Regions from separate parts of the Ligilactobacillus salivarius genome, predicted to be linked through region 3. Evidence: predicted binding sites of a transcription regulator. Region 3 holds the regulator's gene; each other region holds the start of a gene.

Region 1 (8,453 bases), 170 kb from region 3:
ATACTACCAACCACGCTAGCGTATGTATTTTTTCTTGAATAAAATTAAAACCTATTAATAAACACAATACAAAATTAACAACTATCATAGCTTGGTAAACAATAAATTTCATCAATGTACTTGACGTTGCACGTCCAGCATCTAAGCCTGATTGCATTAATGCAAATAATTGTGCGGGTTGTCCCCCTGTTGAAAAAGGTGTTATCCCATTAAATAGTTGCTCTAACATTGGCACTCGTAACGCATCAAAAAATGGATAACTTTTAATCTGCCTTTGAACTAGTATTTTTATGACTAACGCTTCAAATACTAAAGAAAGAAACATACACAAAAATGCTATTCCTAACCACCACAAATTTAAGGTGGTAACATCATGTACAAAGCTACGAAAAGATATTTCTCGTAAAGAGAGTAAAAAAATCGCTATTCCTATACCAAACATTATGAATAACACTATTCTATTTTTTCTTGTCATAATCTTACCTACTAAATTTTTGATAATAAGCTAGCCATATTTTTGCTAGTCTTCTTTCAGAATAATATTCTGCAGCTTTTTTAGACTTTTCTTCCAATTTTTCTAATTTTTTTCTATCTTGCGATAAATTAATAATTTTTCTATTCATATCATTTACATCCTTAGCCGGTTCATAGTAACCATCAATGATTGAATAATATAAATCTAAATCACGTAACATAACTGGCAGACCTGCACTAAATGCTTCTAATACACTCATTGGAAACAATTCATTGTATGAAGGAAGCAAAAATAAATCAGCAGCATTATAATACTCATTCATTTTATTCCTATCAACTATTCCCGGAAATTTCAAATTTGCAGGAGGATTCTTTATAACTTTTTTTAGTTCGTCATATCCATCAGTAATAGCTCCAAAAGAAAACCCACCTACCCAAACAAACTGTATGCCAGGATTTAGTTTAGCTAGTTTCACAAAGTCAGGTACTCCCTTACGTTCTTGTACTTGTCCTACACCAACTATTGTAAATTTATTATCTAAATTCAATTTCTTTCTCAAATTCTCTTTTGAATCTGAAATTTTATAAAAAGTATCACTAGATACAAAATTAGGTATATATGTTATTTTTTCTCTCTTTATTCCATAAGCCGTCAATTTCTCAATAAATGATGGATTAACAACTACTAGCTGATCCATTCTTTTATAAAAAGAAATTATATATTTAAAAAAAACTTTTTTCGCTAACCAAGGTAATTTCAAACTTCCATCTATCGTTTCCGGTAAAAAATGTACATATCCAATTTTACAGCCTCTTCCCGGAAAAAAAGTAGATAAATAAAATTGTGGATCAATAGTGTGATAATGGCTAATATTTACACGGTTAAATTTATTAATCTCTATATTAAGTTCTTGCGAATAATATTTTTTTAATAAATTTATTAACTCTGTATATGCACTTCCAACACCTTGTCCTTTAACCTTAGTTGCCGAAGAAAACATCCCTATCTTTATCAAAATTATCTTCCTTTCGCTTTGTTCAGCTCATCAGAATTAAATCTTAATTTCTTTTTCATATCAAAATCTAGCATGCATTTTTCATAAAAAGAAACAACTTTTCTCCCAAAATTATCTGCAGAAATACTATTCAACAATTCTTCTCTCGGTTTAGAATCATTATATTTTTCACCATTTAATAGATAATCAACAACCTTGTTAACCAATTCATCTTCGCCTGTAAAGGTCATACCTATACTTGCATCTGTCAAAATTGAATCTGTATATGGACTGTGAGTAGTAATTACTTTTGTACCTGAAGCAATTGCTTCTATATAGGTCAATCCTTGTGACTCTGATACTGAAGTTGAAACGAAAACATCAGCTGCCTTATAGTAGCTACCTACTTCATCATTGTTAATTTCTCCAGTAAAAATAACGCTATCAGTTAAATTCATATCAGATACCTGTTGTACCAAACTCTCTCTAGCAGGTCCATCGCCACAAATCATCAATTTAGTTTCTGGAACTCTAGCTAAAATATCCGGCATAGCATTTAGTAACTTATCTATATTTTTTTCAAAGGCCAATCTACTCAAAGTTAGTAGTAAAGGTTGCTCTGAATTTATTTTATATTTTTCTCTAATATTTTCATTTGTACTTTTAGAAAATTTAGAGATATCTACTCCAGTTGGAATTATTTCAATAGGTTCATCAATTCCATATCGTTCTAATGTCTCTTTAACTCTTAAACTAGGTGCTACTATTCCTGACATGTGGTAACAAAAAGATTTAGACATTTGTTTAACATGATAAGGCTTTAATAATCTTCCTTTAGCCACATAATGTAGATAGTCCTCATACATTGTATGATAAGTATGTATGCATGGAATTTTCAAATTTTTAGCGACGAATTTCCCAATTAATCCCATCGAAAATTCTGTTTGAGTATGAATAATATCTAAATTTAATTCTTTAGCTACTTGATAAGCATGAAAAAGTCCCCTTACAGCAATACGTCTATCTGTAAATGAAATGAATGGAATACTTGAAAAGCGAAAAATATTACGCTCATAAATACTTTTGTCAACATTAGGATCAGTTGTCGTAAAAATGTACGCTGTGTGACCTTGTTTCTCTAATTGTTCTCGTAACGTTTTGATAGAGGTCGCAACACCACTTACTTGCGGATAATAAGTATCCGTAAATATTCCGATATTCACATATATCCCCCTCTGTCATTTTATAGTCATTGTTAATTATATGTTTTTAACAAAACCATTGCAATTAAAACCCATAATTTGATCAACAAATATCCCAAATTTTACAAATAATTTACAAATCAAAAAAGCTCGAGAAGGTATTCCCCTCTCAAGCCTTTTATATAAGTTATACTAAACTATTTTGTGTATTGATTTACAAGTTCTACAACTTCATCAGCTGTTTCACAATCATTAACTGCTTTATCAGCTAATTCTTCCATCTTCTTAGAATCTAGTGTCTTCAACAAACTACGTGTCTTCAAAATTGAAGTAGCACTCATTGAGAATTCATCTAAACCTAATCCTAATAAGATAGGAACTGCAACTTGATCTCCAGCCATTTCACCACACATACCAGTCCATTTACCTTCTTTGTGTGATGCTTCAATTGTATTCTTAATTAATCTCAAGATTGAAGGGTTATATGGTTGGTATAGGTAAGAAATCTTTTCATTACCACGGTCAGCAGCCATAGAATAACCGATTAAGTCGTTTGTTCCAATACTGAAGAAGTCAACGTACTTAGCTAATTTATCTGCAACCATTGCAGCAGCTGGAACTTCCATCATCATACCTACTTCGATATCATCAGATACTGGAACACCATCTGCAACAAGTTTTGCTTTTTCTTCTTCAAAGATTGCTTTTGCATCCTTAAATTCTTGGACAGTAGCAATCATTGGGAACATGATAGCTAAGCTACCATAATGGGATGCACGCAACAAAGCTCTTAATTGTGTGCGGAAAATATCTTGGCGATCTAAAGAAATACGAATAGCTCTATATCCTAAGAAAGGATTTTGTTCTTCTGGTAATGGAAGATATGGTAATTCCTTATCTCCACCAATATCCATTGTACGAACAACAACTTGCTTACCATTCATACCTTCAACAGCAGCTTTATATGCCTTAAATTGATCTTCTTCAGATGGCAATTCAGAAGCATCCATGTAAAGAAATTCAGAACGGAATAAACCGACTGCTTCTGCACCATTATCATTTGCACCTTCAACATCTTTAGGTGTACCAATGTTTGCAGCTAATTTAACTTCTTTACCATCTGCTGTAACTGACTTAGCATCCTTCAATAATTTCCATTCTGCTTTTTGATCAGCAAAAGCTTTGGCTCTAGCCTTGTAATCTTCTAATTCTTCGTCAGTTGGTTCTACTAATGCTTGTCCATCTAAACCATCAATAATAACCATTTGACCTTCAGAAATTTCACTTGTAGCATTACCAGAACCTACAACTGCAGGAATTTCTAATGTACGAGACATAATAGCAGAGTGAGAAGTACGTCCGCCAATATCTGTGATAAATCCCTTAACAAAATTACGATCCAATTGAGCTGTATCGGAAGGAGTTAAGTCATGAGCAACAATAACTACTTCTTCATTAATTAATGCAGGGTTAGGAATAGATACTCCCAACAAGTGACCCATAACACGCTTAGTAACATCGCGAATATCACCAGCACGTTCTTGCATATAAGCATTATCTTCCATTGCTTCGAACATTTGAATGAACATATCAGTTACACTCTTCAAAGCAGCTTCAGCATTTACTTTGTCATTTTTAATTTTATCGTTAATTTGTCCAAATAATTCTGGATCAGATAAAATTGTCAAATGAGCTTCAAAAACTTGTGCTTCTTCAGCACCTAGATTTTCAGTAGCTTTTTGCTTAATGACTTCAAGTTCTTGTTTGGAAGTTTCAACAGCTACACTTAAACGTTCGATTTCAGCATCTGGATTATCAATAGTTTTTTCTTCAAATGATAAATCAGGTTGAACGAGCATGTAAGCTTTAGCAGCTGCAATACCATCACTAGCTGCGATACCGTTTAAAACCTTAGTCATTATTCAGCTAAACCTTCCTTTTTCATTGTTTCTTCAATAGCAGCAATTGCTTCTGCTTCATCTGCACCGTCTGCAGAAATTACAACATCAGCATTTTGGCCTACACCTAAGGACATAACACCCATGATAGACTTCAAGTTTACAGACTTGCCATTGTATTCCAATGTTACATCTGAGTTAAATTTGCTTGCTGCTTGTACCAACAATGTAGCTGGACGTGCGTGAATACCTGTTTCTGCGATTACGTGAAATTCTTTCTTTTCCATTATTAATCAATCTCCTTTGAATAAGTAAATATATGTGATTAAGAGCCTTGTTAAGAACACGTTTACATTAACAATATGCAAACGATAACAATCTCGATACTATGATAATAACATGAAAACCTTAGTAAGACAAGACTTACTTCATTTTAAATTTATACATATTTTTTAGGTATTTTTACTGTTAAATAACTGTCTTTACTGATTTATACTTAAAATATACTTGCTAAAATCATTATCATGCACAAAACATAATTAATACTAAATTAATTTGGATTCCTTACTATAAATATAGGTAGCTCCCCCACCTCGTTTAGCTGTTCCAACAATATTCTTTCTATGACTATAATTCATAAAAGCTTTTTGAAAATCCATGAATTCTTCTGTATTTATTTCTAACTTATCTAGTGTTCCTTCTCTAAGTTCGTCTAACAATGCAGTATAATCTTTTTCCATAAAAATCACCTCGCGCACAAAATTATAACATATATTTTATCCAAGTCTTTATACTTGAACTTTATACCTAACATTGTATAATGAAGTCATTAAGGTCAAAGTTGGTCAAAATAACTTTGATATGTTGATAGAAAGGTCGTGAAAATCAATGTTATGTCAAAATTGTCATAAAAATCCTGCGACAATTCACTTAACAACTAATTTAAACGGTCGCCAAACCTCTATTGATCTTTGTCAAAATTGTTACCAAGAAATCAAAAATGAAGCTAACGGCTTTAATAATATCGGACAAGATCCATTTGGTTTTGGTAGTTTAGATGATATTTTCAAAGCTATATCTAATCCTAATTTTTCTAACCAACAAAGTATGTCTCAAGAGCCACCTACACAAAGTGGTCGCATAGGTGGAAATAACGGTAATCGTAATGGTGATTCCTCTATTCTGGGACAATATGGATTAGATTTAACAGAAGAAGCAAAAAATGGTCAAATCGATCCAGTTATTGGACGTGATAAAGAAATAGCCAGAGTAATTGAAATTCTAAATAGACGTACTAAAAATAATCCTGTTTTAATTGGTGAAGCTGGTGTTGGTAAAACTGCTGTTGTTGAAGGACTCGCCCAAAAAATTGTTAATGGCGATGTTCCTCAAAAACTAATCGGGAAAAAAGTTATTCGTCTAGATGTTGTTTCTTTAGTACAAGGAACTGGTATCCGTGGACAATTTGAACAAAGAATGCAACAACTAATGAAAGAATTGAAACAACAAAAAGATGTAATCTTATTTATTGATGAAATTCATGAAATTGTTGGTGCTGGTAATGCTGAAGGTGGAATGGATGCTGGTAATGTGCTCAAGCCATCTCTTGCTCGTGGAGAATTCCAATTAGTAGGTGCTACTACCCTAAATGAATTCAGAACAATTGAAAAAGATGCCGCACTCGCTCGTCGTCTTCAACCAGTTCAAGTTGATGAACCTAGTGTAGAAGAAACTATTAAAATTCTAAATGGTATTCGTAATAAATATGAAGCTTATCATCATGTAAAATATACTGATGAAGCTTTAAAGGCTGCTGTAACTTTATCTAATAGATATATTCAAGATAGATTCTTACCGGATAAAGCAATTGATTTATTAGATGAATCTGGATCTCGTAAGAATTTAACGATTCATGCAACTGATCCAAAAATTATTGAAGAACGCATTAAGAATGCCGAAAATCAAAAACAAGCTGCACTAAAAGAAGAAAATTATGAAAAAGCAGCTTACTATCGTGACCAAGTATCACGTTTTGAAAAGATGAAAGACAATGCTTCAGATGAAGATACTCCAGTTGTTACCGAAAAAGATATGGAACATATCATAGAAGAAAAAACTAACATTCCTGTTGGTGAGTTAAAAGCTAAAGAAAAGGAACAACTTCGTGATTTAGGCTCTTCACTTGAAAAACATGTTATTGGTCAAGATGAAGCTGTAGATAAGGTTGCTCGTTCAATTCGAAGAAATCGTATAGGTTTCAATAAATCAGGACGTCCAATTGGTTCATTCTTATTCGTTGGTCCTACTGGTGTAGGTAAAACTGAAACAGCTAAGCAATTAGCCCGCGAGTTATTTGGTACTGAAGACTCAATGATTCGATTTGACATGAGTGAATACATGGAGAAATTCTCAGTTTCTAAATTAATCGGTTCTCCTCCTGGATATGTTGGCTATGAAGAAGCTGGCCAATTAACTGAACAAGTTCGTCGTCATCCTTATAGCTTAATTTTACTTGATGAAGTTGAAAAAGCTCATCCTGATGTAATGCATATGTTCTTACAAATTCTTGATGATGGACGCCTAACTGATTCTCAAGGAAGAACAGTTTCATTTAAAGATACTATCATCATTATGACAAGTAATGCTGGTAGTGGTGATTCTGTAGTATCGGTTGGTTTTGGAGCTGAAGCAAATGGTTCATCTCATTCAGTTATTGATAAATTAACCAAATACTTTAAACCTGAATTCTTAAATCGTTTTGATGATATCATTGAATTTAATCCATTGTCTAAAGATGATTTAGTCAAAATTGTTCGGTTAATGCTAGATGATGTTAATAAAATGATGGCTGATCAAAATATGCACATTGATGTTAGTGATAAGGTAGCAGATAAACTTGCAGAATTAGGTTATGATCCTAAGATGGGTGCTAGACCACTTCGTCGTGTAATTCAAGAACAAATTGAAGATAAAATTGCTGATTTTTATCTTGATAATCCAAATGTTCAAAATTTTGTTGCTGATTTAGATGAGAATGATGATATCGTAATTAAATCTAAGTCTAAAAAAAATGAAGACTAATTTTTTGAGAGAGTTAATTTTTTAACTCTCTTTTTTATGCTTTTTTATTCAATATTTTTGATAAAATTAATATATTTAGCTATAATATAATTAGAGATATAGGAAAGGTTCGGTGATTATTATGATGCATTTAGTTGATGTAACTGCTAGTCATGCTAAAGACATTCAACGTGAATTAGCAGCCACCCCTGTCCACTTCATTAAAGTTTATACTTTAGGAAATTCACGTGTTGTATATAAAAAGAAACATGGATTTTCTGAAATTATAATTTCTAATAAATTACGTGGAATAACTGACAAAGAAATAAATTTTGTTGTTGAAAAACTTTTGAAGAATGACACTAAAAATATGGAGATTACTAAACAAAAGAGTTTAGTTGAAATCATCGTTAATAACTAATTCATATATGACTACTACTTATTAGCCCCAGATTGATATTTTACATCAAATTTGTCGGGCTTTTATTATTTCACAAATTCATTTAAAATCTTGTTTATTTTAATGATATAATAGAAGATAATAGTTCTTCATGAAATGAGGTGAAATAATGGCATTCTTAGACTCAGTAAAAAACTTGATGAAGTTTAATAAAAATAATGAAGCAAAACAAAAAAATGATATATCCACAGTTGAAAAAAGTGATCTCTCAGATAAAAATAAAGAACCTATCACTAAAGTTGGACATAACGCTACTTTAATCATCATATATCAAGATGATCGTGGTCAAAGTCTGACTACTCCACAAATTATTTCTGGATATATTGGCGAAGAACTTCATTTAAGATTCAAAGAATTTCCCAAC
Region 2 (8,453 bases), 660 kb from region 3:
AAGTTGAAGTATATTTACTTAGATAATGCAGGCACAACTCCAATGGCTACAAAAGTTGTTGAGAAGATGACTGAAACTATGACCAATACTTTCGGCAACGCTTCTGCCGTAAATTATTATGGTCGTCAAGCACGTGCTATCTTAGATAATAGTCGTCACGTAATAGCTGAGTCAATTAACGCTAAAAATGACAATGAAATTGTATTTACTAGTGGCGGTACAGAAAGTGACAACACTGCTATTATCCAAACAGCAATGGCTAGAAAAAATGAAGGTCGTCATTTGATTACTACAGCAATTGAACATGAAGCAGTTCTAAAACCAATGGCTTATTTAGAACAAGAAGGCTTTGAAGTTACTTATCTTCCAGTTGATGAGTATGGTCAAATTAATTTAGATGATCTAAAACAAGCTATTAGATCAGATACAATTTTAGTATCTATTATGATGGGAAATAATGAAGTTGGAAGTCATCTCCCTATTAAAGAAATAGGTGAAATTGTAGCCCCAACTAATGCTTGGTTCCATACAGATTCAGTTCAAACTTATGGTGCACTTGATATAGATGTTCAAGATTTAAAAGTTGATTTATTATCAGTGTCTGCACATAAATTGAATGGCCCTAAAATGTTAGGATTTCTATATCGCAGAGATGGAATTAATTTTCCATCCTTAATCAAAGGTGGCGATCAAGAATTAAAGCGTCGTGCAGGAACTGAGAATGTACCAGCAATTGCAGGTTTTGCAGAAGCTGTTGGTTTATTACCAGCAGAAGTAAAAGAAGAACATCGCCAAAAATACTTATCTTTTAAACATCAATTGGTGGATGGATTAAAGGAAAATGGAATTGACTTTGAGATTAATGGGCATCTTGAAGAAAATCAATTACCTCAAATTATTAGTATCTGGTTTAAAGGCTTTGCTAGTGATAGTTTACTAACTAACCTTGATTTAAGTGGGATTTCAGCAGCTGCTGGTTCAGCATGTACAGCTGGCTCATTGGAACCTTCTCATGTTTTAGCAGCAATGTATGGTGAAGATAGTCCAAGAGTTGCTGAATCCTTACGTTTTAGTTTTGGAATCAATAATACTAGTGAGGACATTGATTACTTGATTAAGACGTTAGTAAAAATTATTAAGAAATAGAGGGGATTTATTATGGCATATGGCACAACAGCAAAAATATTAGGAGATACAAAGACATACAAACTTTCTACTAATGTTAAGAGATTTCCACTACGCGATGCAGGCTTTATAGAGTCTAAGGGTGGTAAATTTCAATTAGAACGTTCATTAGATCCATATTCTCCTTTCAATCAAGGATATAAATTAAAAGTCGCAATTCAAGCTGACATGAAGAACTTTAAGATGGTTACTTTAACAGCTAATGGAATGCGCGAAGTAAATATTTTTAAAGGTAATGACAACCAAGGTAATATTGAACAATTAGAATTTATCATTAATGATTTAAAGGAAAGGAAAATCCTAGAAGAAGTTTAGGATGTATTTATGCTTGATATTAATGGTAATAATAGCTATAATGTAGCTTACTGAACAAAAACGACCTTCAAATCGTGAAATTCAGAATATATTGAAATGATGGTGATTTTTTGTGAAAGACAAGAGTCAAATTCGTGTCGTTGTAGGAATGAGTGGTGGAGTTGATTCTTCAGTTTCTGCTTACTTATTGAAACAACAAGGATATGACGTTGTTGGTGTATTTATGAAAAACTGGGATGATAAGAATGATAGTGGTGTCTGTACAGTAACAGAAGACTATCAAGACGTAGCTAAAGTTGCTAGTCAAATTGGTATTCCTTATTACTCAGTTAACTTTGAAAAGGAATATTGGGATAGAGTATTCACATATTTCCTTGATGAATATAAAAATGGACGTACTCCAAATCCTGATATTATGTGTAATAAAGAAGTTAAGTTTAAAGCTTTCTTAGATTACGCAATGTCTATTGATGCAGATTATATTGCAATGGGACACTATGCACAATTGCGTCGTGATGAAGATGGCAGAGTGCATTTACTACGTGGAGCAGATGATAACAAGGATCAAACTTATTTCTTGAGTCAGCTTTCACAAGAACAATTACAAAAAGTAATGTTCCCAATTGGACACTTACAAAAATCAGAAGTGAGAAGAATTGCTGAAGAAGCAGGTTTAGCAACTGCTAAAAAGAAAGATTCAACTGGAATTTGCTTTATCGGTGAACGTAACTTTAGTAAATTCTTAGGTGAGTTCTTACCTGCTCAACCAGGTGAAATGGTAACTCTTGACGGTGAAGTAAAGGGAAATCATTTTGGCTTGATGAACTATACTATTGGTCAACGTAAAGGCTTAGGTATTGGTGGCGATGGCAAGAGTAATGAACCATGGTTTGTTATCGGTAAAAATTTGAAGACAAATACTTTATTAGTAGGACAAGGCTACCACAATGAACATTTATATGCTAATAGTTTAGATGCTTCAAAGTTAAGTTTTGTTGACGATATTTCTGATCGCGGTGATGAATTCCATTGTACAGCTAAGTTCCGTTATCGCCAAAAGGACACAGGCGTTACAGTTAAATTTAATGAAGATCGTACAAAGGTTGAAGTTATTTTTGACGAACCTGTACGTGCTATTACTCCTGGACAAGAAGTTGTATTTTATGATGGTGAAGAATGTCTAGGTAGTGGAACTATTGACCACGCATATAAGGAAAGTAAATTATTACAATACGTATAATTTTGATAAAGAGGATTGCTATTAAGTGATCCTCTTTATTTTTAAATAAAAGGTCAAACTTAGTCAAAGTTTAAAAAAGATGATATAATATAGGAGATGAAATATATTATAAGGACTGATAAGTATGGATAACGAAAATTATACAACTGAAGTTCAAAAAAGTTTGGCAGAAGCGCAAAAGGTGGCAATTAACCGAAAGCATCAAGAAATTGGAATTAATGAATTATTTAAAGTGTTAGTCCAACCTGGAGAAATAGCTGCCGAGATTTATAAAAAAGCAGGTTTAGACATACAGGCCTTCGAAAACTTTATTGATGGCGAATTAGATAAAGTTAGTGTTGTTGAAGGTGGTAATGTTCAATATGGACAATCAATAAGTCAGCAACTTTTTTCATTATTGCAAAAAGCACAAGAAATAGCTAAAGGCAATCAAGATACTTATGTTTCTGTAGATACCTTAATGTTAGCTTTAATGGAGTTAGAGTACAATCCCTTAACAGAATATTTAAAGCAAACTGGATTAACAAAAAATCAGTTAGGCAAGGTTGTAGCTGATTATCGAGGAGGAGAAAGAGTGACAAGTCAAGATCAGGAAAAAGGCTATAAATCACTTGAAAAGTACGGAGTAAATTTAAACAAAGAAGTTAGAAATGGTAATCAAGATCCTATTATTGGACGTGATGAAGAAATTCGCGATGTTATTCGAATTTTATCAAGAAAAGCTAAGAATAATCCAGTTTTGATAGGTGAACCTGGTGTTGGTAAAACGGCTATTGTTGAAGGACTAGCACAGAGAATTGTTCGAAATGATGTTCCAGATAACCTAAAAGATAAGACTATAATTTCTTTGGATATGGGTTCCTTAATTGCTGGAGCTAAATATCGTGGAGAATTTGAAGAACGATTAAAGAATGTATTAAAAGAAGTGAAGAAAAGCGAAGGAAAGATCCTACTTTTCATTGATGAAATTCATAATATAGTTGGAGCAGGTAAGACTGAAGGTTCGATGGATGCTGGAAACTTATTGAAGCCAATGTTAGCTAGAGGCGAATTACATTTAATTGGTGCCACTACTTTGGATGAATACCGAGAATATATTGAAAAAGATAAAGCTCTTGAAAGACGTTTCCAAAAAGTACTTGTTAAGGAGCCAACTGTTGAAGATACAATTTCCATTTTGCGTGGCTTAAAAGAACGTTATGAAATTCATCACGGAGTTCGTATTCATGATAATGCTTTAGTAGCAGCTGCAACTCTATCCAATCGCTATATTACGGATAGATTTTTACCAGATAAAGCCCTTGATTTAATCGATGAAGCTTGTGCTGAAATACGTGTAGAAATGAATTCCGTTCCTAATGAATTAGATCAAGTAACTCGCGAGTTAATGCGTGAGGAAGTTGAAGAAGCTGCTTTGAAGAAAGAAACAGATGCTGCATCTAAGAAACGCTTAGAGGAGTTACAAGCCGAATTATCCAATTTACGTGAAAAAGCTAATAAACTTCGTCAACGTTGGGAAGATGAAAAACTAGACATCCAAAAAGTATCTGATAAGAAATCTGAATTAGATAAAGCTCGTCATCAATTAGAAGAAGCTGAAAATAATTACGATTTAGAAAAGGCTGCTAAGTTACAACATGCAACGATTCCACAACTAGAAAAAGAACTACAACAATTGGAAAATAGTGAACGTCCTAAAGAATGGATGGTTGAAGAGTCTGTCACTGATAAGGAAATTGCAGAAGTAATTAGTAGAATGACTGGTATTCCAATTAGTAAATTGGTTGAAGGAGAACGTGAAAAACTTTTACATTTAGCAGATAATTTGCATAAGCGTGTAATAGGCCAAGATGAAGCTGTAGATGCAGTCTCTGATGCAGTCTTAAGATCTAGAGCTGGTTTGCAAAATCCTAACAAGCCACTGGGATCTTTCTTGTTCTTGGGACCAACAGGTGTTGGTAAAACAGAACTAGCTAAGGCTTTAGCAGAGAATTTATTTGATTCTGAAAGCCATATGGTAAGAATAGATATGTCAGAATATATGGAAAAATATTCAGTTTCAAGATTAGTTGGTGCTGCTCCTGGTTATGTAGGATACGAAGAAGGTGGACAACTTACAGAAGCTGTTCGTCGCAATCCTTATACTATTATTTTGTTAGATGAAGTTGAAAAAGCTCATCCAGATGTTTTCAACATTTTATTACAGGTTCTAGATGATGGACGCTTAACTGATGGTCAAGGAAGAACGGTTAACTTTAAGAACACAATTTTAATCATGACATCTAATTTAGGTTCAGAGTTCTTGCTAGAAAATAATTCTACAGATGGTACAATTTCTCCTGAAATAAAGAAGAAAGTTATGCAACTAACACAGGCACATTTCAAACCAGAATTTTTAAACCGTATTGATGATATTTTGATGTTTACACCATTAACAATGGATTCTGTACAAAAGATTGTTGAAAAATTCATTCATCAATTGTCAGACAGGTTAGAAAGTCAAGAGATTACGTTAGGTATTGATGAAGATGCTCAGAAGTGGATTGCTAAAGAAGGATATAACCCAGCTTATGGTGCAAGACCATTGCAAAGATTTATAACTAATAACGTTGAAACGCCGCTAGCTAAGGAAATAATCGCTGGGAAAATTCTACCTCATTCTAAAGTGACGGTAACTTTAGTAGATAACCAATTAAAATTTATAACTCAAGCATAATAAAAAAGTGTGTGAATTTTACGTTCACACACTTTTTGTTTGATATAAACTATTTTGAAGCTTTTTTATCGCTGATAAAGTAGTTCAAGCAGTTAATACCGATTAAACCACCAATCATGCAAATTACACCACTTGCTAACCAGTCAAATTGAACACCAGTTAAAGCAGAAATGATATAACCAATAACTTCACCATAGATAAAGCCCCAAAATAGGACTGTAAGTTGTTTACCCATTTTCAACACCTCATATCTATACTAAGTTATTCTATCACAATTTTAAAGAACTTACATGTAATATTTGTGTATCTTATCTATAATTTTGTAAAGTTGATATCTTTTAAGTATAATGAAATTGTATTTTGTAGGAAAGGAGAGATATTATATGTATGCTCCCTTACAAGTTTTAAGTTCATATAGTTTGTTGCAAAGTCCATTGAGAATTTCAGAGTATGTAAAGTTAGGAAAAGAATTGGGATACAGTGCTCTGGTATTGACAGATATAAATTCAATGTATGGCGTTTTGGACTTCTATCATGAATGTGTTAAAGCAGGAATTAAGCCAATTATTGGTATTACATTACAATCTAGCGATGATGAGTATATTTTTATTGCTAAGAACAGTAATGGTTATCAAAATTTGATGAATATTTCTTCAAAGAGACTAACTGCAGTAGATGAGAACTATAAAAATATTTTTAAATTAGCAGATATTACAGAGTATTTACAGGATGTAATTGTTGTATTGAATCCATCGTATCTAACGGTAAATGACATAATAAGTGATCAAGTGACAGAATTACAAACATTAGTGTCAGCTGCCGAGACAATTTATTATGGTGTTAATCCTAATGATAGAGATGCTATAAATAATGATTTAATGGCTGCTGAGAAGTTACAATTAGAGACGATTTTATTAACACCAGTTAAATACTTAAAAGAACGTGATTATTTTAGTACTAAGGTATTACAAGCCATAGGAACTGGTGAAAATGTTAATCCGAATTGGAATTTTAAAAATGATGGAAATTATCTACATACACCTGAGGAATATGAGCGCTTAGGTACAGATTATTTAAGTAGTGCATATCAAAATGCAATTAATGTGATTGCTCAATGTAACTTAACATTAAACTTTCCTAAAACACAGTTACCCCATTTTAAAGAAACTAATGGCTTAAATTCAGAAGATTTCTTAAGAAAATTATGTCAAGAAGGATTAGCTAAAAGAATAGCGGAAGAAAATATAAAGAACCAAGAAGAATATCAAAATAGATTAGATTATGAATTATCAGTTATTCATCGCATGGGATTTGATGATTACTTCTTAATTGTTTGGGACGTGACAAATTTTGCTCATGAAAATAATATTTTAACCGGTCCAGGTAGAGGATCAGCAGCTGGTTCTTTAGTTTCATATACCTTATATATTACTGATATTGATCCTATTAAGTATGACTTGATTTTTGAACGTTTTTTGAATGAAGAACGTGCTCAAATGCCAGATATTGACTTAGATATTCCTGATATAAAAAGAGATACTATCATTGAATACTTACATCAGAAATATGGGCAGCAACATATGGCACAGATCATAACCTTTGGAACATTAAAAACAAAACAGGTATTGCGCGATGTTGCTAGGGTATTTGATTTAAAAACTTATGAAGTAGATGCGTGGAGTAAGGCGATACCTAAAGAATATGGAATTACTCTAAAAGAAGCGTATGCTAGTAGCCAATCTTTGAAGAACTTAGTTGCAGATAACTCTAAGAATCGACTATTATTCGAAACAGCCATTGCACTTGAAGGACTACCACGACATTATTCTACACATGCAGCTGGGATTATCTTAAGTGATGATGATTTAGTAGATCACGTACCAGTTCAGATTGGTGGCGATGGTATTTTAATGAGTCAATTTGCTAAAAATCAAGTTGAAGAAGTTGGATTGTTAAAAATGGATTTTCTAGGATTGAGAAATTTATCAATTTTGGAAAATACAATTACACTAATAAAAAAGGGTTATCATATTGATTTTGATATAAGAAAAATTAATTTGGATGATCCTGAAACTTTAAAGATCTATCAAAATGCAGAAACAAGTGGTATTTTTCAATTTGAATCAGCTGGTATCAGAGGGGTACTAACAAAATTAAAGCCTACTTCATTTGAAGATGTAGCAGCGGTAAATGCCTTATATCGTCCAGGACCTATTCAAAATATTGACGAATTTATTGCAAGAAAGCATGGTGAAAGACCAATAACTTATCCTTCAAAAGAACTGGAAGGTATTTTGAAGCAAACTTATGGAATTATGGTTTACCAAGAACAAGTTATGCAAGTTGCTTCTACTATGGGAGGCTTTACTTTAGGACAAGCGGATTTGCTTAGAAGAGCGATGAGTAAAAAGAAACATGATATCATCTCGCGAATGGAAGTTATGTTTATTAATGGTGCGATGAAAAAAGGATACACGCATGAAGTTGCTAAAAAAGTGTATGCTTACATCATGGAATTTGGAGATTATGGTTTTAACCGGTCACATGCAGTTGCTTATTCAAAAATGTCATTTGAATTAGCATATATAAAAGCACATTATCCAGCAGCTTTCTTTGCAGCTTTATTAAATTCAGTAATTGGAAATCCACGTAAAACTAAAGATTATGTTTTAGAAGCTAAGAATAAGGGAGTAAAAGTTCATCATCCAGACATCAATATTAGTCAATCTCTATATATCTTACGTAATGGGGAAATCTACTTTGGTTTAAGTTGTATTAAGTCATTGAGAAAGAACTTTCTTCAAGATATTTTGCAAGAAAGAAAACGAAGTGGTATTTTCAAAAACATGGAGGATTTCTTGCAAAGAATCAATAAAAGATACTTAAAAAGAGAATTAATAGAGATTTTAATTTATTCAGGTGTCTTTGATACATTTGGTCAATCTAGAAAAGAATTGTTGGCGATGTTACCACGCTTATTAAGCAATATTGAACTTA
Region 3 (8,453 bases):
AAGAAACTATTCATACTGGAAGTTTAGCAGCTGCACATGGTGGATATACTACAGTTTGTGCAATGCCTAATCTTGATCCAGTACCTGATACACCCGAATTGGTAGAGAAAATGTGTTCCCGTAATCAAGAAGATGGTGTTGTTAAAGTTAAACAATACGGTTCGATAACTCATGGTCTAAAAAGTGAGGAATTAGTTGATTTTGATGGAATGAAAAAAGCTGGTGCATTTGCTTTTAGTAATGATGGATCTGGTGTTCAAACTGCAGGAACAATGTATCAAGCAATGAAATCAGCAGCTGCTTTAAATATGGCGATTGTAGCACATGTGGAAGATAATTCATTATTATTCGGTGGTGTTATGAATGCAGGAAAGAGAGCTGAAGAATTAGGATTACCAGGTATCCTAGGCATTAGCGAATCTTCACAAATTGCTCGTGACTTACTTTTAGCCAAAGAGACTGGAGTTCATTACCATGTATGTCATGTGTCTACTAAAGAAAGTGTTGAATTAGTTAGATTGGCCAAACAACATAAAATAAATGTAACATGTGAAGTATCGCCACATCATTTACTACTAGCAGATGTCGATATTCCTGGAAATGATCCTTATTATAAGATGAATCCACCATTAAGAGGTGTAGAAGATAGACAAGCTTTAATTGATGGTTTGTTAGACGGAACAATTGATATGATTGCTACAGATCATGCTCCACATAGCATTGACGAAAAAACTGGTGATATGCGAGAGGCATCATTTGGTATTACTGGTAGTGAAACAGCATTTGCAATGTTGTATACCAAATTTGTCAAAACAGGAATCTTCACACTGGAACAATTATTACAATGGATGAGTATTAATCCTGCTGAAAAATTTGGAATGGAAGATGCCGGAGAATTATTACCAGGAAAGAGTGCAGACTTAGCAATCTTTGATTTAAATAAAGAATATGTCATAAAAGAGGAAGATTATTTATCTAAGGGAATAAATACACCTTTTACAGGCGAAAAAGTGTATGGTCAAACAGTTTTAACTATGGTAGATGGGCAAAAAGTATACCAAAAGGAGGAAAAGTAATGAAACGCTATTTGATTTTAGATGATGGCTCTGTTTTTGAAGGTGAAGGATTTGGAGCAAAAAGAACTTCTTTTGGTGAAGTAGTTTTTACTACCGGTATGACAGGATATCAAGAAGCTGTTACTGATCAGTCATATGCCAATCAGATTTTAGTTTTCACTAACCCATTAATTGGTAACTATGGGGTGAACTTAGATGATTTTGAATCCTTGGAACCAAATTGTCAGGGTGTTGTTTGTCGTGAGGTTGCTAGAGTTTCAACTAATTGGCGCAAACAAGAAAGTTTTCCAGAATTTTTAGAAGAAATGAATATTCCAGGAATTAGTGGTATTGACACACGTGCATTAACCAAACTCTTACGTTCACACGGAACAATGAAAGGTATGTTAGTTGATGCTGAAGTTGACATTGAGGAAGCAAAACAAAGATTACATAATACAGAAATAACCAGTCAAATGGTAGCTGAAGTGTCTACAAGTAAAGCATATCCAAATCCTGGTAATAAGCGAAACGTTGTTTTAGTAGACTATGGGGTTAAGCATAGTATTTTACGTGAGTTGGCTGCACGTGATTGTAACACAATTGTTTTACCTTATACGGCCACAGCTAAAGATATTTTAAGACTTAAGCCAGATGGAGTATTACTATCTAATGGACCTGGTGATCCAATTATGATGGAAAATGCAGTTGAAATGGTCAAAGAAATTGAGGGGAAATTGCCAGTGTTTGGTATCTGCCTGGGTCACCAAATCTTGTCATTAGCAAATGGAGCTAAAACATTTAAGATGAAATTTGGTCATAGAGGCTTTAACCATCCAGTAAAAGAAATTGCTACAGGTAAGATAATGTTTACCTCACAAAATCATGGGTATGCAGTAGATCCAGATTCCATTGAAGGAACAGATTTAATTGTTACACATACAGAAATTAACGACGGAACCGTAGAAGGTGTTAAGCACAAGTATTATCCAGCATTCTCCGTGCAATTCCATCCAGATGCAGCACCTGGACCACTTGATGCAATAGATATTTTTGATGATTTTATGCAAATTATTGATCAAAGAAAGGAAGAGAGAAACAATGCCTAAAAGAACAGATGTCCACAAAATAATGGTGATTGGTTCAGGTCCAATTATTATCGGTCAAGCAGCAGAATTTGATTATTCTGGAACACAAGCTTGTTTGGCTTTACGTGAAGAAGGATATGAAGTAGTTTTAGTAAACTCCAATCCTGCTACTATCATGACAGATACAGAAATTGCCGACAAGGTATATATTGAGCCATTAACAGTTGAATCAGTTTCTCGAATCATTCGTCAAGAATTTCCAGATGCAATTTTACCTACTTTAGGTGGTCAAATTGGTTTGAATTTAGCAATCGCATTGGCTAAAACTGGAATTTTAGAAGAATTAGGAATAAAGCTTCTAGGAACGCAATTAGATGCAATTGATCAAGCTGAAGACAGACAAAGATTTAAGGACTTAATGCAAGAATTAAATGAACCAGTTCCAGACTCAAAGACTGTTGAAACTGTGCAAGAAGCTTTAGATTTTGCAGCTGAAATTGGATATCCTGTTATTGTTCGTCCTGCATTTACGATGGGAGGAACTGGTGGCGGATTGTGTGATAATCCTGAACAATTAAAGGAAATAGTAGCCAACGGTCTAGAACTTTCACCAGCAACTCAATGTTTGATTGAAAAATCAATTATGGGTTACAAAGAAATTGAATTTGAAGTAATGAGAGACGCTGACAATAATGCGATGGTAGTATGTTCAATGGAAAACTTTGATCCAGTTGGTATACATACAGGTGATTCTATCGTGTTTGCTCCAACTCAAACTTTATCAGATAGAGAATATCAAATGTTGCGTAATTGCTCTTTGAAATTAATAAGAGCATTGAAAATTGAAGGTGGATGTAATGTTCAATTAGCTTTGGATCCTAATAGTTATAGATACTATGTTATTGAGGTAAATCCTCGTGTATCACGTTCATCAGCATTAGCTTCTAAAGCAACAGGTTATCCTATTGCTAAATTAGCAGCTAAGATTGCCGTAGGATTGACACTGGATGAAATTAAAAATCCTGTTACAGGAACAACATTTGCTGAATTTGAACCTGCTCTTGACTATGTTGTTGCTAAGATTCCACGTTGGCCATTTGATAAATTTACTCGTGCAAATCGTCGTTTAGGTACTCAAATGAAGGCAACTGGTGAAGTAATGGCTATTGGACGTAGTGCTCAAGAAGCTTTACAAAAAGCAGTTCGCTCATTAGAAATTGACGAAAAAGATTTAATTTCTGCTAAAGCACAATCTGCAACTGATGATGAAGTAGAAGAAAAATTATTCCACGCACAAGATGACAGACTATTTTATATAGCAGAAGCATTTCGTAGAGGTTACACAATTGAAGAAGTACACGAATTAACCAAGATTAATTTGTATTACTTAGATATTGTAAAGCAAATTGTAGAGTTAGAAAGTAAACTTTCTCAAAATAAAGAAGATTTAGACGTTTTAAAACATGCAAAACGTTACGGATATAGTGATTATACAATTGCTAAGTTATGGGGCACTACAGAAGATGAAGTAAGAAATTTACGTAAAGAACATAAATTGCTACCTGTTTACAAGATGGTAGATACTTGTGCAGCAGAATTTGATTCAAGTACACCTTATTTCTATAGCTCATATGATTTAGAAAATGAAAGTAAAAAATCTGATAAAAAATCAGTGCTTGTAATAGGTTCAGGTCCTATTAGAATTGGCCAAGGTGTAGAATTTGACTATGCAACTGTACACAGTGTTAAGGCTATCCAAAAATTAGGATATGAAGCAATTGTAATGAATTCTAATCCTGAAACAGTATCAACGGATTTCTCGATTTCTGATAAATTGTATTTCGAACCTTTAACACTTGAAGATGTTTTAAATGTGATTGATTTAGAACAACCAATGGGAGTAATTGTACAATTTGGTGGGCAAACAGCGATTAACTTAGCCGCTGGATTAAAAGCACATGGTGTAAAGATTTTAGGTACAACAGTTGAAGATCTAGATAGAGCTGAAGATAGAGAACTATTTGACCAAACAATTAAGAATTTAGGATTGAAACAACCAATTGGTAAAACAGCAACTACTCAAGAACAAGTTATTGCTTGTGCAGAAGAAATTGGCTATCCAGTATTAGTTCGTCCAAGTTATGTTTTAGGTGGTCGTGCTATGGAAATTGTTAATAATGAACAAGAGTTATTAGATTATTTAGCACAAAATGCTCCTGCAGAAATTGATCACCCAATTCTCGTAGATGCTTACTTGTCAGGTCTAGAATGTGAAGTAGATGCGATTTGTGATGGTAAAGACGTATTACTTCCAGGTATTATGGAACATATTGAACATGCTGGCGTTCACAGCGGAGACTCTATGGCTGTTTATCCACCTCAAAGTTTTGATGAAAATATAAAGCAACAAATTGTGGATGCAACTGAAAAGTTAGCTGTCGCATTAAAGTGTGTTGGTATTATGAATATTCAATTTATTATCCATAACAATGAAGCATATGTGTTAGAAGTAAATCCTCGTGCTAGTCGAACTGTACCATTCTTAAGTAAGATTACTGGAATTGAAATGGCACAAGTTGCAACAAGAGTAATTCTAGGAGAATCATTAGCAGAACAAGGATATCAAAGTGGTTTATATCGTGAAAGTGATATGGTACATGTTAAAGCACCAGTATTCTCATTTAGTAAGTTAGCAGATGTTGATAGCTTCTTAGGACCTGAAATGAAGTCTACAGGTGAAGTTATGGGTAGTGACTACACCTTTGAAAAAGCACTGTATAAAGCATTTACAGGTGCTAAGATGGAATTACCAGATAATGGAAATGTACTATTAACAATTGAAGATAAAGATAAGGATGCTGTATTACCACTTGCTAAGAGATTTAGTAAGATAGGTTATCGTATGTTCGCAACTGAAGGAACAAGTCAATTTTTACGTGAAAATGGTTTGTTTGTACAAACTGTAGATAAGTTAGGTAAAGATACTGGTAATGAAACTTCATTACATGATTTGATCGTTAATGATGGTGTTGATTTAGTAATCAATACTATGAGTCATGATCAAGAAGTAGCATCGGATGGATTTGTAATCCGTCAATTAGCTATCGAGCATAATATTGCATTGCTAACATCATTAAATACAGCAGATGCATTATTAAAAGCACTTGAAAATCGTTCATTTGCTACTAACTCACTTTAATTAATGGAGGAATTTATCATGGAAACAAAAAAATTGGCAGTATCATTGCCTGGACTAGAATTAAAAAATCCTATCATGCCTGCTAGTGGGACTTTTGGCTTCGGCGATGTTCCAAGTGCTAATAAATATTCTTTGGATACATTAGGAGCATTGGTTATAAAAACTACTACTCCAGAAGCTAGAACCGGGAATCCTGATCCTAAAATTTCAGTAATTGAAGATGGAGTCTTAAATGTAGTTGGTCTTACTAATCCTGGTGTAGATGTAGTAGTGTCTGAAAAGTTACCAGCTTTAAGAGAAAAATATCCTGAACTACCAATAATTGGAAGTGTTGGTGGAGCAACAGAAGATGATTATGTTGAAGTAGCTACTAAATTGTCACAATCAGGAATGGTTAATGCATTAGAGTTGAATATATCTTGTCCTAATGTTCATGAAGGTGGTATGGCATTTGGAACTGTTCCAGAAGTTGCTGAAAGATTAACAAAGAAAGTTAAGGAAGTTTCAACAGTTCCTGTTTATGTAAAACTCTCACCTAATGTAACAGATATAGTGGCTATTGCTAAAGCTGTGGAGCGTGGTGGAGCAGATGGAATAAGCATGATTAATACAGTTTTAGGAATGCACATAGATGTAGCGTCAGGTAAACCAGTACTTGGTAACATTATGGGTGGTTTATCTGGGAAAGCTGTAAAAGCAATTGCGATTAGAATGATCTATCAAGTCGCTCAAAATACTGATTTGCCAATTATTGGGATGGGCGGGGTAGAAACAGTAGATGATGTCTTAGAGATGTATATGGCTGGTGCTTCAGCTGTTGCTGTTGGAACTGCACATTTCCATGATTCTATGATTTGTCCACATTTGATTGAAGAACTTCCAAAGAGAATGGAAGAATTGGGAATTGAAAGCCTTGAGGAATTACGTTTAAATGTGAAAAAACGTGGAGCGTTCAAGCTTTAATAAGTAAAAATAAAGTAATATAATGGAATCTGTACTCGGAAAATAGCTCAGCTTGGTAGAGCACATCGTTCGGGACGATGGGGTCGCAAGTTCGAATCTTGTTTTTCCGATAGGATTCTAAAAAAACACAATATTGTTAAACTCTCTTTGAGTAGAGTAGGGATTAAAAAATTCTTGCACTACTTTAAAGAGAGTTTTTTGATTGTTAATAGATACTAAATTTTTGCATTTGTTGCCGAAATTCATTTATAATAGACTAAAAGTCAATGTAGGTCAAACCTACAAGAGAGGATGGAGAATTATGCAGAACCGTAACATTTCAGATATTATTGAACAATATTTGAAAGATATATTGGCTGATTCAAGAAGAATTGAAATAAAGCGGTCTGAGATTGCACAGCAATTTGACTGTGTTCCATCACAAATTAATTATGTAATAAAAACTCGTTTTACTTTGAAAAATGGCTATGTTGTTAAAAGTAAACGTGGCGGTGGCGGCTATATTCGGATTGTAAAAGTAGATTTGGCAGAGAATCAGTCTGTTTTAGATGATTTGATTTCTGCAATTGGCACTGAAATTACAGAAAACCAGGCTTACCAATTAATTAGTAGTTTATACGAGGATGGCGTCTTTTCTAGAAAAGAAGCAAATTATGTCTTAGCTGCTATTAGCCGACAAGCTTTGGATTTGCCGACTGCTGAAATGGAAAATATGATTCGCGCAAGGATTTTGGTAAGTATCTTAAATCAATTGAGATGCGAAGAATAGAAGGGAGTAATGGTTATGGCTATGGAAGAAAGGTATACACCGAGTGCTAAACAAGTATTAGTTCTTGCACAACAACAAGCTAATTACTTCAAGCATCAAGCAATAGGAACAGAGCATTTACTTTTAGCACTAACAATGGAGAAAAATGGCGTAGCTGCTAAAGTATTACAAAGTTTTGTAGTAACTGAAGTAGATGTGCGAGAAGAAATTGAACATATCGTAGGATACGGTAATTTACAACGTAGAGGCGCTGATACTTATTTACCATATTCCCCAAGGACTCGTTATGTATTAGAGCGTGCTAGAGAACATGCTAAACTTTTTAATGTTGAAAAGGTAGGAACAGAACATATTTTGTTAGCACTATTAGAAGATGATAAAACTATTTCTTCACGTATTCTAGCAGCTCTGAATATTGATTTACGTAAGGTGAAAAATATTACCTATCGTACAATGGGTGTAGATGCAACAACAGCTAATAGAACACGTAAGAAATTAGCGTTATCAGAAAAGAAACAGGATAATGGTACACCTACGTTAGATGAATTAGCACGTGATTTGACAGAAATGGTGCGTAAAGATCAAATTGATCCAGTAGTTGGTAGAGATAATGAAATTAAGCGTGTTGTTCAAATTTTAAGTAGAAGGACAAAGAATAATCCAGTTCTTTTGGGAGAACCAGGTGTAGGTAAAACAGCTGTTGCAGAAGGATTTTCACAAAAGATTGTAAATGGTGAAGTTCCTGATAATTTGAAGAATAAGCGTGTAATGATGCTTGATATGGGATCTTTGGTTGCTGGAACAAAATATCGTGGTGAATTTGAAGATCGATTAAAGAAGATTATTGAAGAAATTCGTGAAGATGGCAATGTTATTTTATTCATTGATGAAATGCATACTCTAATAGGCGCGGGTGGTGCTGAAGGCGCGATAGATGCTTCCAATATTTTAAAACCAGCATTAGCGCGTGGTGAAGTACAAGTAATAGGTGCAACAACTTTAAATGAATATCAAAAATATGTTGAAGCTGATGCAGCTTTGGAAAGACGCTTTGCTAGTGTGACAATCAATGAGCCAACCCCAGAAGTAGCGTTGACAATTCTAAAAGGATTACGTCCTAAATATGAAAAACATCATCAACTTCAAATTACAGATGAGGCATTAGAGAGTGCAGTTAAGTTAAGTAAAAGATATATTGCTTCAAGATTTTTACCTGACAAGGCAATTGATTTAATGGATGAGGCTGCTGCTAGAGTAAGAATTAATAATGCACAAAAAGTGGACAAAGTTTCTGCAATAAAGAAGAAATTATCAGAGCTTTCCCAAGAGAAGACAGAAGCGTTGTTAAAAGAAGATTTTGAAAAAGCTGCAGAAATCAG
Region 4 (8,453 bases), 640 kb from region 3:
ATAAATTAGGTGGCTCTGAGTGGGCTAAAACTAAACGCCGTGTTGCTAATAAAATTGAAGATATTGCTGATGAGTTAGTTGATCTTTATGCTAAACGTGAAGCTGAAAAGGGATACGCATTTACTCCTGATGATAGCTATCAAAAAGAGTTCGAAGATGCATTTCCATATACAGAAACACCAGATCAACTGCGGAGTGCTAAAGAAATTAAACAAGATATGGAAAAGACCAAGCCAATGGATCGATTATTAATCGGTGATGTTGGCTATGGTAAAACAGAAGTGGCATTAAGAGCGGCTTTTAAAGCGGTTCAAGATGGTAAACAAGTTGCTTTCTTAGCGCCAACGACAGTTTTGGCTCAACAACATTACGAAACAATGGAACAACGTTTTGAAAATTTCCCTGTTGAGATTGGTATCTTATCTAGATTTAATACAGCCAAGGAAATTAAAGAGACTATTGAAAATTTAGAAACAGGCAAGTTGGATATTGTTGTTGGAACACATAGGTTATTGTCAAAAGATGTAAAATTTGCAGATTTAGGGTTATTAATTATTGATGAGGAACAACGTTTTGGAGTTAAACATAAGGAACGATTAAAAGAATTGAAGACAAGTGTAGATGTTTTAACATTAACAGCTACACCTATTCCAAGAACGTTAAACATGTCTATGTTAGGTGTACGTGATTTATCAGTTATTGAAACAGCACCCATGAATCGTTATCCAATACAAACTTACGTTATTGAAAAAAATTATGGGGTAATTGTAGATGGAATTAAGCGTGAAATAGAGCGTGGGGGACAGGTTTTCTATCTGCATAATCGAGTTGATGATATTGAAAAAGTTGCTAGTGAATTAGAAAGTTTAGTACCTGAAGCTAAAGTAGCTTATATTCACGGAAGAATGACCGAAACGCAACTAGAAAATATTTTGATAGATTTTATCGATGGTGAGTATGATGTTTTAGTCACAACAACAATTATTGAAACTGGTGTTGATATTCCTAACGTGAATACATTATTTGTTGATAATGCGGACAGAATGGGATTATCACAGTTGTATCAATTAAGAGGACGCGTTGGACGATCAAATCGTATTGCGTATGCTTACTTCATGTATCAACCTAATAAAGTGTTGACAGAAGTTGCTGAAAAACGTCTGGAAGCTATTAAAGATTTCACAGAGTTAGGTTCAGGATTTAAAATTGCGATGAGAGACTTATCAATTCGTGGAGCTGGAAATTTATTAGGTAAGCAACAACATGGTTTCATTGATTCTGTTGGATATGATTTGTATACACAGATGTTAAATGATGCTGTAGCTAAGAAACGTGGTAAAGAGATTAAAGTTAAAACGGATGCTGAACTTAATCTTGATTTGGAAGCTTATTTGCCAGCGGACTATATTACTGATCCTAAACAAAAGGTTGAGATTTATAAACGAATCCATCAATTTGAAAATGAGGATCAATATATAGAAGTTCAAGATGATTTAATTGATAGATTTGGGGAATATCCAATAGAAGTACACAATTTATTAGAAGTTGGCCAATTAAAAATGTATGCTGATGCAGCTTTAGTAGATAGTGTTAGCCAGAATAAAAAAACAATTGAAATTGAGTTATCAGATAAGTTAAATGGGAAATTAGACATTAAGGATGTTTTTAAAGTATTATCGGTAACTAAATTTAGTACGACTCTGGGAAATAAAAATCAAAAAATTCAGATTAAGTTAAACATCCAACCTGGCATGGAAAGTAATCAGATTTTGGAAGAATTAAAAAAATTACTCAAAGAATTAGCTAAAATGGTGGATGTCACTATGGATAAATCAGCATAGGTGAAGGTAATGAAAAATAATTTTGGAAATGTTATGAAGGGAGCAATAATCCTATCAGGGGCTTCTTTTATAGCTAAAATTTTAAGTGCGATGTACCGAATTCCTTTTGAAAATATGGTAGGGAATTTAGGATTTTATGTTTATCAGCAAGTTTATCCGATTTATGCAATTGGAATGACTTTTTCTTTATCAGGATTTCCTGTATTTATTTCAAAAATTATTGCTGAACAAGATGATATAGAATCAAAATACCAGATTTCAAAAAGGATATTCAACGTTTTAGTTGTACTGGCTATCTTGTGCTTTTTATTTCTACAATTTGGATCATCTCAAATTGCTGAAGCCATGGGAGATACAAAATTGAAGGTAATTATCAGGAGTGTTTCCTGGATGTTTTTGTTGATGCCTTTTTTATCAGTAGGAAGAGGATTTTATCAAGGTATATTTAATATGACGCCTACTGCTGTATCACAAGTGTATGAGCAACTAATAAGAGTGATTGTTATTATTGGGGTTGCGTGGTATGCGGTTAGACATCATTGGTCTATTTATAAAATGGGAGCTTGGGCGATGTTTGGCTCAACATTAGGAGGCTTAGTTGCACTACTATGTTTTGTAGGTATTTTTATAAGGCTTTTTTCAAGAAAATCCCACAAACATAGTATCAAATATCGAGATTTAGTAAAGAGACTAATGACAGAAGGAATCATGATATGTTTATTTACTGCATTGATGGTACTTTTGCAATTAATAGATTCCTTCACAATTAAGAATAATTTGGAGATTTATGGCTTATCTTCAATAAAAGCTAGAAATATAAAAGGTATTTACGATAGAGCTCAACCTCTAATACAATTAGGATTAGTAATAGGTGTAAGTTTTTCTTCAACGCTTTTACCTTCCCTAACAGCCGCAATTGAAAAGAAAGAAAAAACTACTTTTGAAAATACTGCATCATCTATCTTGAGAATTAGTTTAGGAATAGCTAGTGCTGCTACAGTGGGATTGTTAGCCTTATTGCCTGAAGTTAATAAACTTTTATTTGGTGATAGTGAACTTAGCTTGGTAATTGGAATATATTTACTAGGTATAATTTTAATGACAGTAATCAATAGTTATAGTTCTATTTTACAAAGCATTGATGAGTACAAAGTGTTACTGATTGGATTAGGGGTAGCTTTCTTAACTAAATATATTCTTAATAGTTACTTAATTGGTAAAGTTGGAATAATTGGAGCAAGTATTGCTACTACAGCTAGTTTATTATTAGCTGCAATTATCATTATTCTCTTTAGTTCAATAAAGCTTGAGATTTTATTTAGAAGTGATGGTTATGTCTTAAAATTATTACTTATTTCATGTATTATGGGGATAGTAGTAAAAGAACTTTCGATATTATTAGGATACCTATTGGGAAGTTCTAGATTAGATGTCGGAATAATTTCAGTAATATGTATTCCTGTGGGAGTATTTATTTTTGGAATTTTAGCAATTAAGTTTAATTTATTTACCAAAGAAGAATATATGGCGATGCCAGGTGGAAATAAGATTATAAAAATAATTGACAAATTAAATGGAGGACGTTGATGAGATTAGATAAGTTTTTGAAAATATCACGCATTATTAAAAGAAGAACAGTAGCAAAAGAAATTTCAAGTCAAGGTAGAATTACAATTAATGGCAAGGTGGCTAAATCATCATCAAATGTAAATGTTGGCGATGAAATTGTGATAAACTTTGGTAATAAAGTATTAACAGTCAAAGTTAATGATATTAGAGATACAACAAAGAAAAAAGAAGCACAAGAATTGTTTGAAGTTATCTCTGAAGAATATAAGGAAGATTTTTCTATATAAATAGTTTTGGACAAAGAATGGAAGGGGCTAGATAGTCAGTGAAGAAAAGATCAAAGATTACCATCATGGATAATGATTATTTTCGTAAGCAACAAGCTAAAAGTAAAAATGCTGCTTTAAAAGCTAAACACTATCAACATTATCGATTGTTTAGAGTAAGTATTATTTCTTTAACTATACTATTAACAATAGTGTTTGGAATAAGACTCATTACAATGCACTATCAAACCCAAAATATTAATGTTCAAACGGAAGAAGCTAATAAGAAGTTAGAAAAAGTAAAAGCTAAAAATGCTGATTTGAAAGAGCAGATTAAGCAATTAAATGATGAAGATTATTTAAGAAAATTAATTCGAGAAAAGTACTCCTATTCTAAAGATAACGAAATAATTTATAACTTACCAACAGATGTTACAAAAAATATTGGACAATAATTAAAAAAAGTTTAATTTAGTAGTATTAATAATATTTAGTGCGTGATATACTGAGAGGTATAGAATTTCGAGGAGGAAGACAATTTTTATGTCGATTGAAGTAGGAGCTAAACTTTCCGGAAAAGTTTCAGGAATTACAGATTTTGGTGCATTTGTTGATTTAGGGGATAAGAAGACAGGATTAGTTCATATTAGTGAAGTATCCAATACTTTTGTTAAAGATATCCATGAAGTCTTATCTGTTGGTGATGAAGTTACTGTTAAAGTTTTATCTGTCAGTGATGATGGTAAGATCGGTCTTTCCATCAAGAAAGCAGTAGATAAACCTCAAAAACAAAACAACCACCGTCGTAACAATAATCACGAACAACATAATAATAGGGATAAAGTAAAGAAAAATCATAATACTTCTTTTAAGCCAAAGCATGAAGAAAAGAAGAAAGATTTCGATTCCTTATTAGCTGGATTTTTGAAGGAAAGTGAAGATAGATTGACTTCCTTGAAACGTAATACAGAAGGAAAACGTGGCGGTCGTGGCGGTCGTCGCAGCTAATACAACAAAAGGCAAGAGGTAATTACTTCTTGCCTTTTTATTTTTTTGAAGTGAGTGATAAAGTTGAATGTAAAAAAATTTGAAAATCAATTATTACAGCGACTTAGGGATTTAAAAATTTCTAATAAAAAAGTATTGCTTGCAGTTTCTACAGGTGTAGATTCTATGGTCTTATTATCAGGAATGTTGAAATTGAGTAAAGTTTTAGATGTAGAAATTAATGTCGCTTATATTGATCATCAATTACGAGAGCAAAGCAAAGAAGAAACAAAATTTATTAAAGAGTTTTGTTTTGCACGGAATATTCCTTTATATGTATACAGGTGGGAAAAAGAAGAACATCCTGTACAAAGCATTGAAGCTGCAGCCAGAGAAGTTAGATATAACTTTTTTGAAAAAGTCCTAAAAGAAAATAATATTGAGTACTTGGTAACGGCGCATCATGGAGATGACCAAGCAGAAACTTTTTTAATGAAATTAATTCGAGGTGGGAATATTCAACAATTACAAGCAATTCAATCTGTACGCATTTTCAGAGAGGATTATCAAATAGTTCGTCCCATGTTAATTTTTAATAAAAAAGAAATTTATGATTATGCTAAACAATTAGGGATTAAATATTATGAGGATGAAACTAATAAAAGCGATGACTACCAAAGAAATAGGTTACGACATCATATAATTCCAGTATTAAAAGCAGAAAATCCAGAATTTTTAAAGCATGTATTAGAATATACTCAGCAATTAACAAATAATTTACAAGCAATTCAAGAAGTAGCTGATGTGAAACTGAATAAGATTTCTAAAGAAGAAACTTTGGACTATGATAAATTTGTTAAAGAAAGTCCCTTATGGCAACGTATTCTACTTGAACGATATTTAGAAGTAAAAGGATTAGAAATCAAAGAAACACAGGTACAGCAAATTTTAGCGATGCTTAATGATGAGAAGAAACCTCAAGCAAAGTTTGATTTGAATGAAAAATTTGAATTCTATCATGAATATCTCGAAATAGGAATAAGAATTAAAAGTACTACTAGTTTAAATCTAGAAGAAAATTTTGAATTAAAATTGAATCAATGGCACAACTTAGAAGAAGGAAAAAAGATAGGCTTATTTAAGCTTGATGAAATAGAACTAATGCCTGGAGATGAAACTCTAGTTGTAGAAGATAATGAAAATTGGGTAATTAGACATAGACAACCGGGTGATTCACTAAAAATGAGCTTTGGAAATCAAAAAATTAAAAAAGTTTTTATTGATAAAAAAATTCCAAGTGAACAGAGAAATAAAAGTTGGCTAATTACAAAAAATAAAAATGAAGTGTATTGGATTTTAGAAACAAAAAAAACTGATTTGTCACTGGCCCCACAAAATGCTAAAATTCATTACATACTAGTATTTAGAAAAAAGTAAGAAAGAGGTTAATCTTATGAACAACGACATCAAAGAAGTTTTATACAGTAAAGAACAAATCGCTGAAGTTACTAAAAGACTAGGAAAGCAAATTACTAAGGATTTTGAAGGTAAAAATCCATTAGTAGTTTGTGTTCTTAAGGGTGCTGTTATGTTCACAACTGATATTATTCGTGAAATCGATACATATTTAGAATTAGATTTTATGGACGTTTCTAGTTATGGAGAAGGAACAGAATCATCTGGTGAAGTTAAAATTATTAAAGACTTAGATACATCTGTAACTGGAAGAGATGTTTTAATCGTTGAAGACATTATCGATACAGGTCGTACATTACAACGTTTAGTTGAACTATTTAAGCATCGCAATGCAAAATCTGTTAAGATTTGTACTTTACTTGATAAACCTGAACGTCGTGTTGAAGGAGTTAAGCCTGACTATGTAGGTTTTGAAGTTCCTAATGAATTTGTAGTAGGTTACGGTTTAGACTTTGCAGGTCGCTATCGTAACTTAGGATATGTTGGAATTTTGAAGCCTGAAGTTTACGAAGGTTAATAAAATTTTAAACAATTTATTTTAGTGAAATTAATAGTCAATAATAGTCAAAATTTATTAATTATGCTATTATATTCACAATGGAGTGCTTATTTAATGGTGATAAGTGACTCTTTAATCCTTGGATATGGAGGAACGTTATGAATAACAACAGGAATGGTAACGGACTTCTTAGAAATAGTTTCTTTTATATCGTAGTATTCTTGGGTATTATGGGTGTCTTGTATTATATGTTTGGTAGTCGCCAAAGTATGCAGACACAACAAATTCAATCTAGTCAATTTATAACAGAATTGAAGAAGAATAATATTAAAGATTTTACGATGCAACCTTCTGGAAGTACGTACAAAATAACGGGTACTTATCGTCATGCTAAGAAATCATCTGGTTCGAGTGGTATTGCCGGAATTGCTTCCAGTGGTGCGGATGAATCAACTGGTTTTACAACTAATGTATTGACGAATGACTCGACTGTAAAACAAATTCAAGAGTATGCACAAAAAAATAAAATAAAAAATAGTGCTAAAGAAGAAGAATCTAGTAGTATTTGGATTCAACTTTTAATTTCAGTAGTTCCAATTCTATTCTTCATTTTCTTCTTCTACATGATGATGGGTCAAGCTGGCCAAGGTGGCGGCGGTGGCCGTGTTATGAACTTTGGAAAATCCAAAGCTAAGCCTATTGACAAAAAGAACAATAAAGTTCGTTTTTCAGATGTAGCTGGTGCTGAAGAAGAAAAGCAAGAATTAGTTGAAGTTGTAGAATTTTTGCGTGATCCACGTAAGTTCTTAGCTTTAGGTGCTAGAATTCCATCTGGTGTGCTATTGGAAGGACCTCCAGGAACTGGTAAAACTTTACTTGCTAAAGCTGTTGCTGGTGAAGCTGGTGTACCATTCTTCTCAATTTCTGGTTCTGACTTCGTTGAAATGTTCGTCGGTGTTGGTGCTAGTCGTGTGCGTGACTTATTTGAAAATGCTAAAAAGAACGCACCATCTATTATCTTTATCGATGAAATTGATGCAGTAGGTCGTCGTCGTGGTGCCGGAATGGGCGGTGGACATGATGAACGTGAACAAACACTTAACCAAATGTTAGTTGAAATGGATGGTTTCGAAGGTGATGAAGGTGTCATCGTTATGGCAGCTACTAACCGTTCTGATGTATTAGACCCTGCTTTGCTACGTCCAGGTCGTTTTGACCGAAAGATTTTAGTAGGTCGTCCTGATGTTAAGGGTCGTGAGGCTATTTTGAAGGTTCACGCTAAGAACAAGCCTTTAGCAAAAGATGTCGATTTGAAGATGATTGCTAAGCAAACACCTGGTTTTGTTGGTGCTGACTTAGAAAACTTATTGAATGAAGCTGCATTACAAGCTGCTCGTCGTGATAAGAAAGAAATTGATGCATCTGATATCGATGAAGCAGAAGATAGAGTTATTGCAGGACCTGCTAAGCGTGATCGTGTAATTAGTAAGCATGAACGTGAAACAGTGGCATATCACGAAGCTGGACATACAATTGTAGGTTTAGTATTAAATGAAGCACGTGTAGTTCATAAGGTTACAATCGTACCTCGTGGACGTGCTGGCGGATATGCTATCATGTTACCAAAAGAAGATCAAATGTTGATGTCCAAGAAGAACCTTAAGGAACAAATTGCTGGTTTGATGGGTGGACGTGCAGCCGAAGAAATTATCTTTGGTCAACAATCTTCTGGTGCTTCTAATGACTTCCAACAAGCTACTCAATTAGCTAGAGCAATGGTTACAGAATTTGGTATGAGTGACAAGTTAGGCCCTG

What was found. The regulator CtsR, encoded in region 3, represses protease genes until heat stress. The targets are predictions, from matches to a motif close to TTGGTCAAAAAAGGTCAAANA.
Region 1: the regulator CtsR is predicted to act here: its motif matches at 5,401-5,421, upstream of PTA89_RS01755 (ATP-dependent Clp protease ATP-binding subunit).
Region 2: the regulator CtsR is predicted to act here: its motif matches at 2,790-2,810, upstream of clpB (ATP-dependent chaperone ClpB).
Region 4: the regulator CtsR is predicted to act here: its motif matches at 6,690-6,710, upstream of ftsH (ATP-dependent zinc metalloprotease FtsH).

Annotation. Positions count from the first base shown of each region.
Region 1 is NZ_CP117983.1:425,970-434,422, reverse strand. It holds gene PTA89_RS01785 (lysylphosphatidylglycerol synthase transmembrane domain-containing protein) at 1-475, opposite strand, end outside; gene PTA89_RS01780 (glycosyltransferase family 4 protein) at 480-1,490, opposite strand; gene PTA89_RS01775 (glycosyltransferase family 4 protein) at 1,493-2,692, opposite strand; gene ptsP (phosphoenolpyruvate--protein phosphotransferase) at 2,869-4,590, opposite strand; gene PTA89_RS01765 (phosphocarrier protein HPr) at 4,590-4,856, opposite strand; gene PTA89_RS01760 (hypothetical protein) at 5,115-5,309, opposite strand; gene PTA89_RS01755 (ATP-dependent Clp protease ATP-binding subunit) at 5,458-7,650, shown strand; gene PTA89_RS01750 (DUF1827 family protein) at 7,772-8,050, shown strand; gene PTA89_RS01745 (MucBP domain-containing protein) at 8,199-8,453, shown strand, end outside.
Region 2 is NZ_CP117983.1:922,182-930,634, forward strand. It holds gene PTA89_RS04650 (cysteine desulfurase family protein) at 4-1,146, shown strand; gene PTA89_RS04655 (DUF1831 domain-containing protein) at 1,159-1,500, shown strand; gene mnmA (tRNA 2-thiouridine(34) synthase MnmA) at 1,613-2,740, shown strand; gene clpB (ATP-dependent chaperone ClpB) at 2,865-5,456, shown strand; gene PTA89_RS04670 (YjzD family protein) at 5,506-5,691, opposite strand; gene dnaE (DNA polymerase III subunit alpha) at 5,840-8,453, shown strand, end outside.
Region 3 is NZ_CP117983.1:259,649-268,101, forward strand. It holds gene PTA89_RS01095 (dihydroorotase) at 1-1,076, shown strand, start outside; gene PTA89_RS01100 (carbamoyl phosphate synthase small subunit) at 1,076-2,164, shown strand; gene carB (carbamoyl-phosphate synthase large subunit) at 2,157-5,342, shown strand; gene PTA89_RS01110 (dihydroorotate dehydrogenase) at 5,361-6,305, shown strand; tRNA gene PTA89_RS01115 (tRNA-Pro) at 6,342-6,415, shown strand; gene PTA89_RS01120 (CtsR family transcriptional regulator) at 6,607-7,074, shown strand; gene PTA89_RS01125 (ATP-dependent Clp protease ATP-binding subunit) at 7,096-8,453, shown strand, end outside.
Region 4 is NZ_CP117983.1:1,425,662-1,434,114, reverse strand. It holds gene mfd (transcription-repair coupling factor) at 1-1,841, shown strand, start outside; gene PTA89_RS07000 (putative polysaccharide biosynthesis protein) at 1,851-3,428, shown strand; gene PTA89_RS06995 (RNA-binding S4 domain-containing protein) at 3,428-3,697, shown strand; gene PTA89_RS06990 (FtsB family cell division protein) at 3,736-4,131, shown strand; gene PTA89_RS06985 (S1 domain-containing RNA-binding protein) at 4,220-4,684, shown strand; gene tilS (tRNA lysidine(34) synthetase TilS) at 4,742-6,100, shown strand; gene hpt (hypoxanthine phosphoribosyltransferase) at 6,117-6,656, shown strand; gene ftsH (ATP-dependent zinc metalloprotease FtsH) at 6,797-8,453, shown strand, end outside.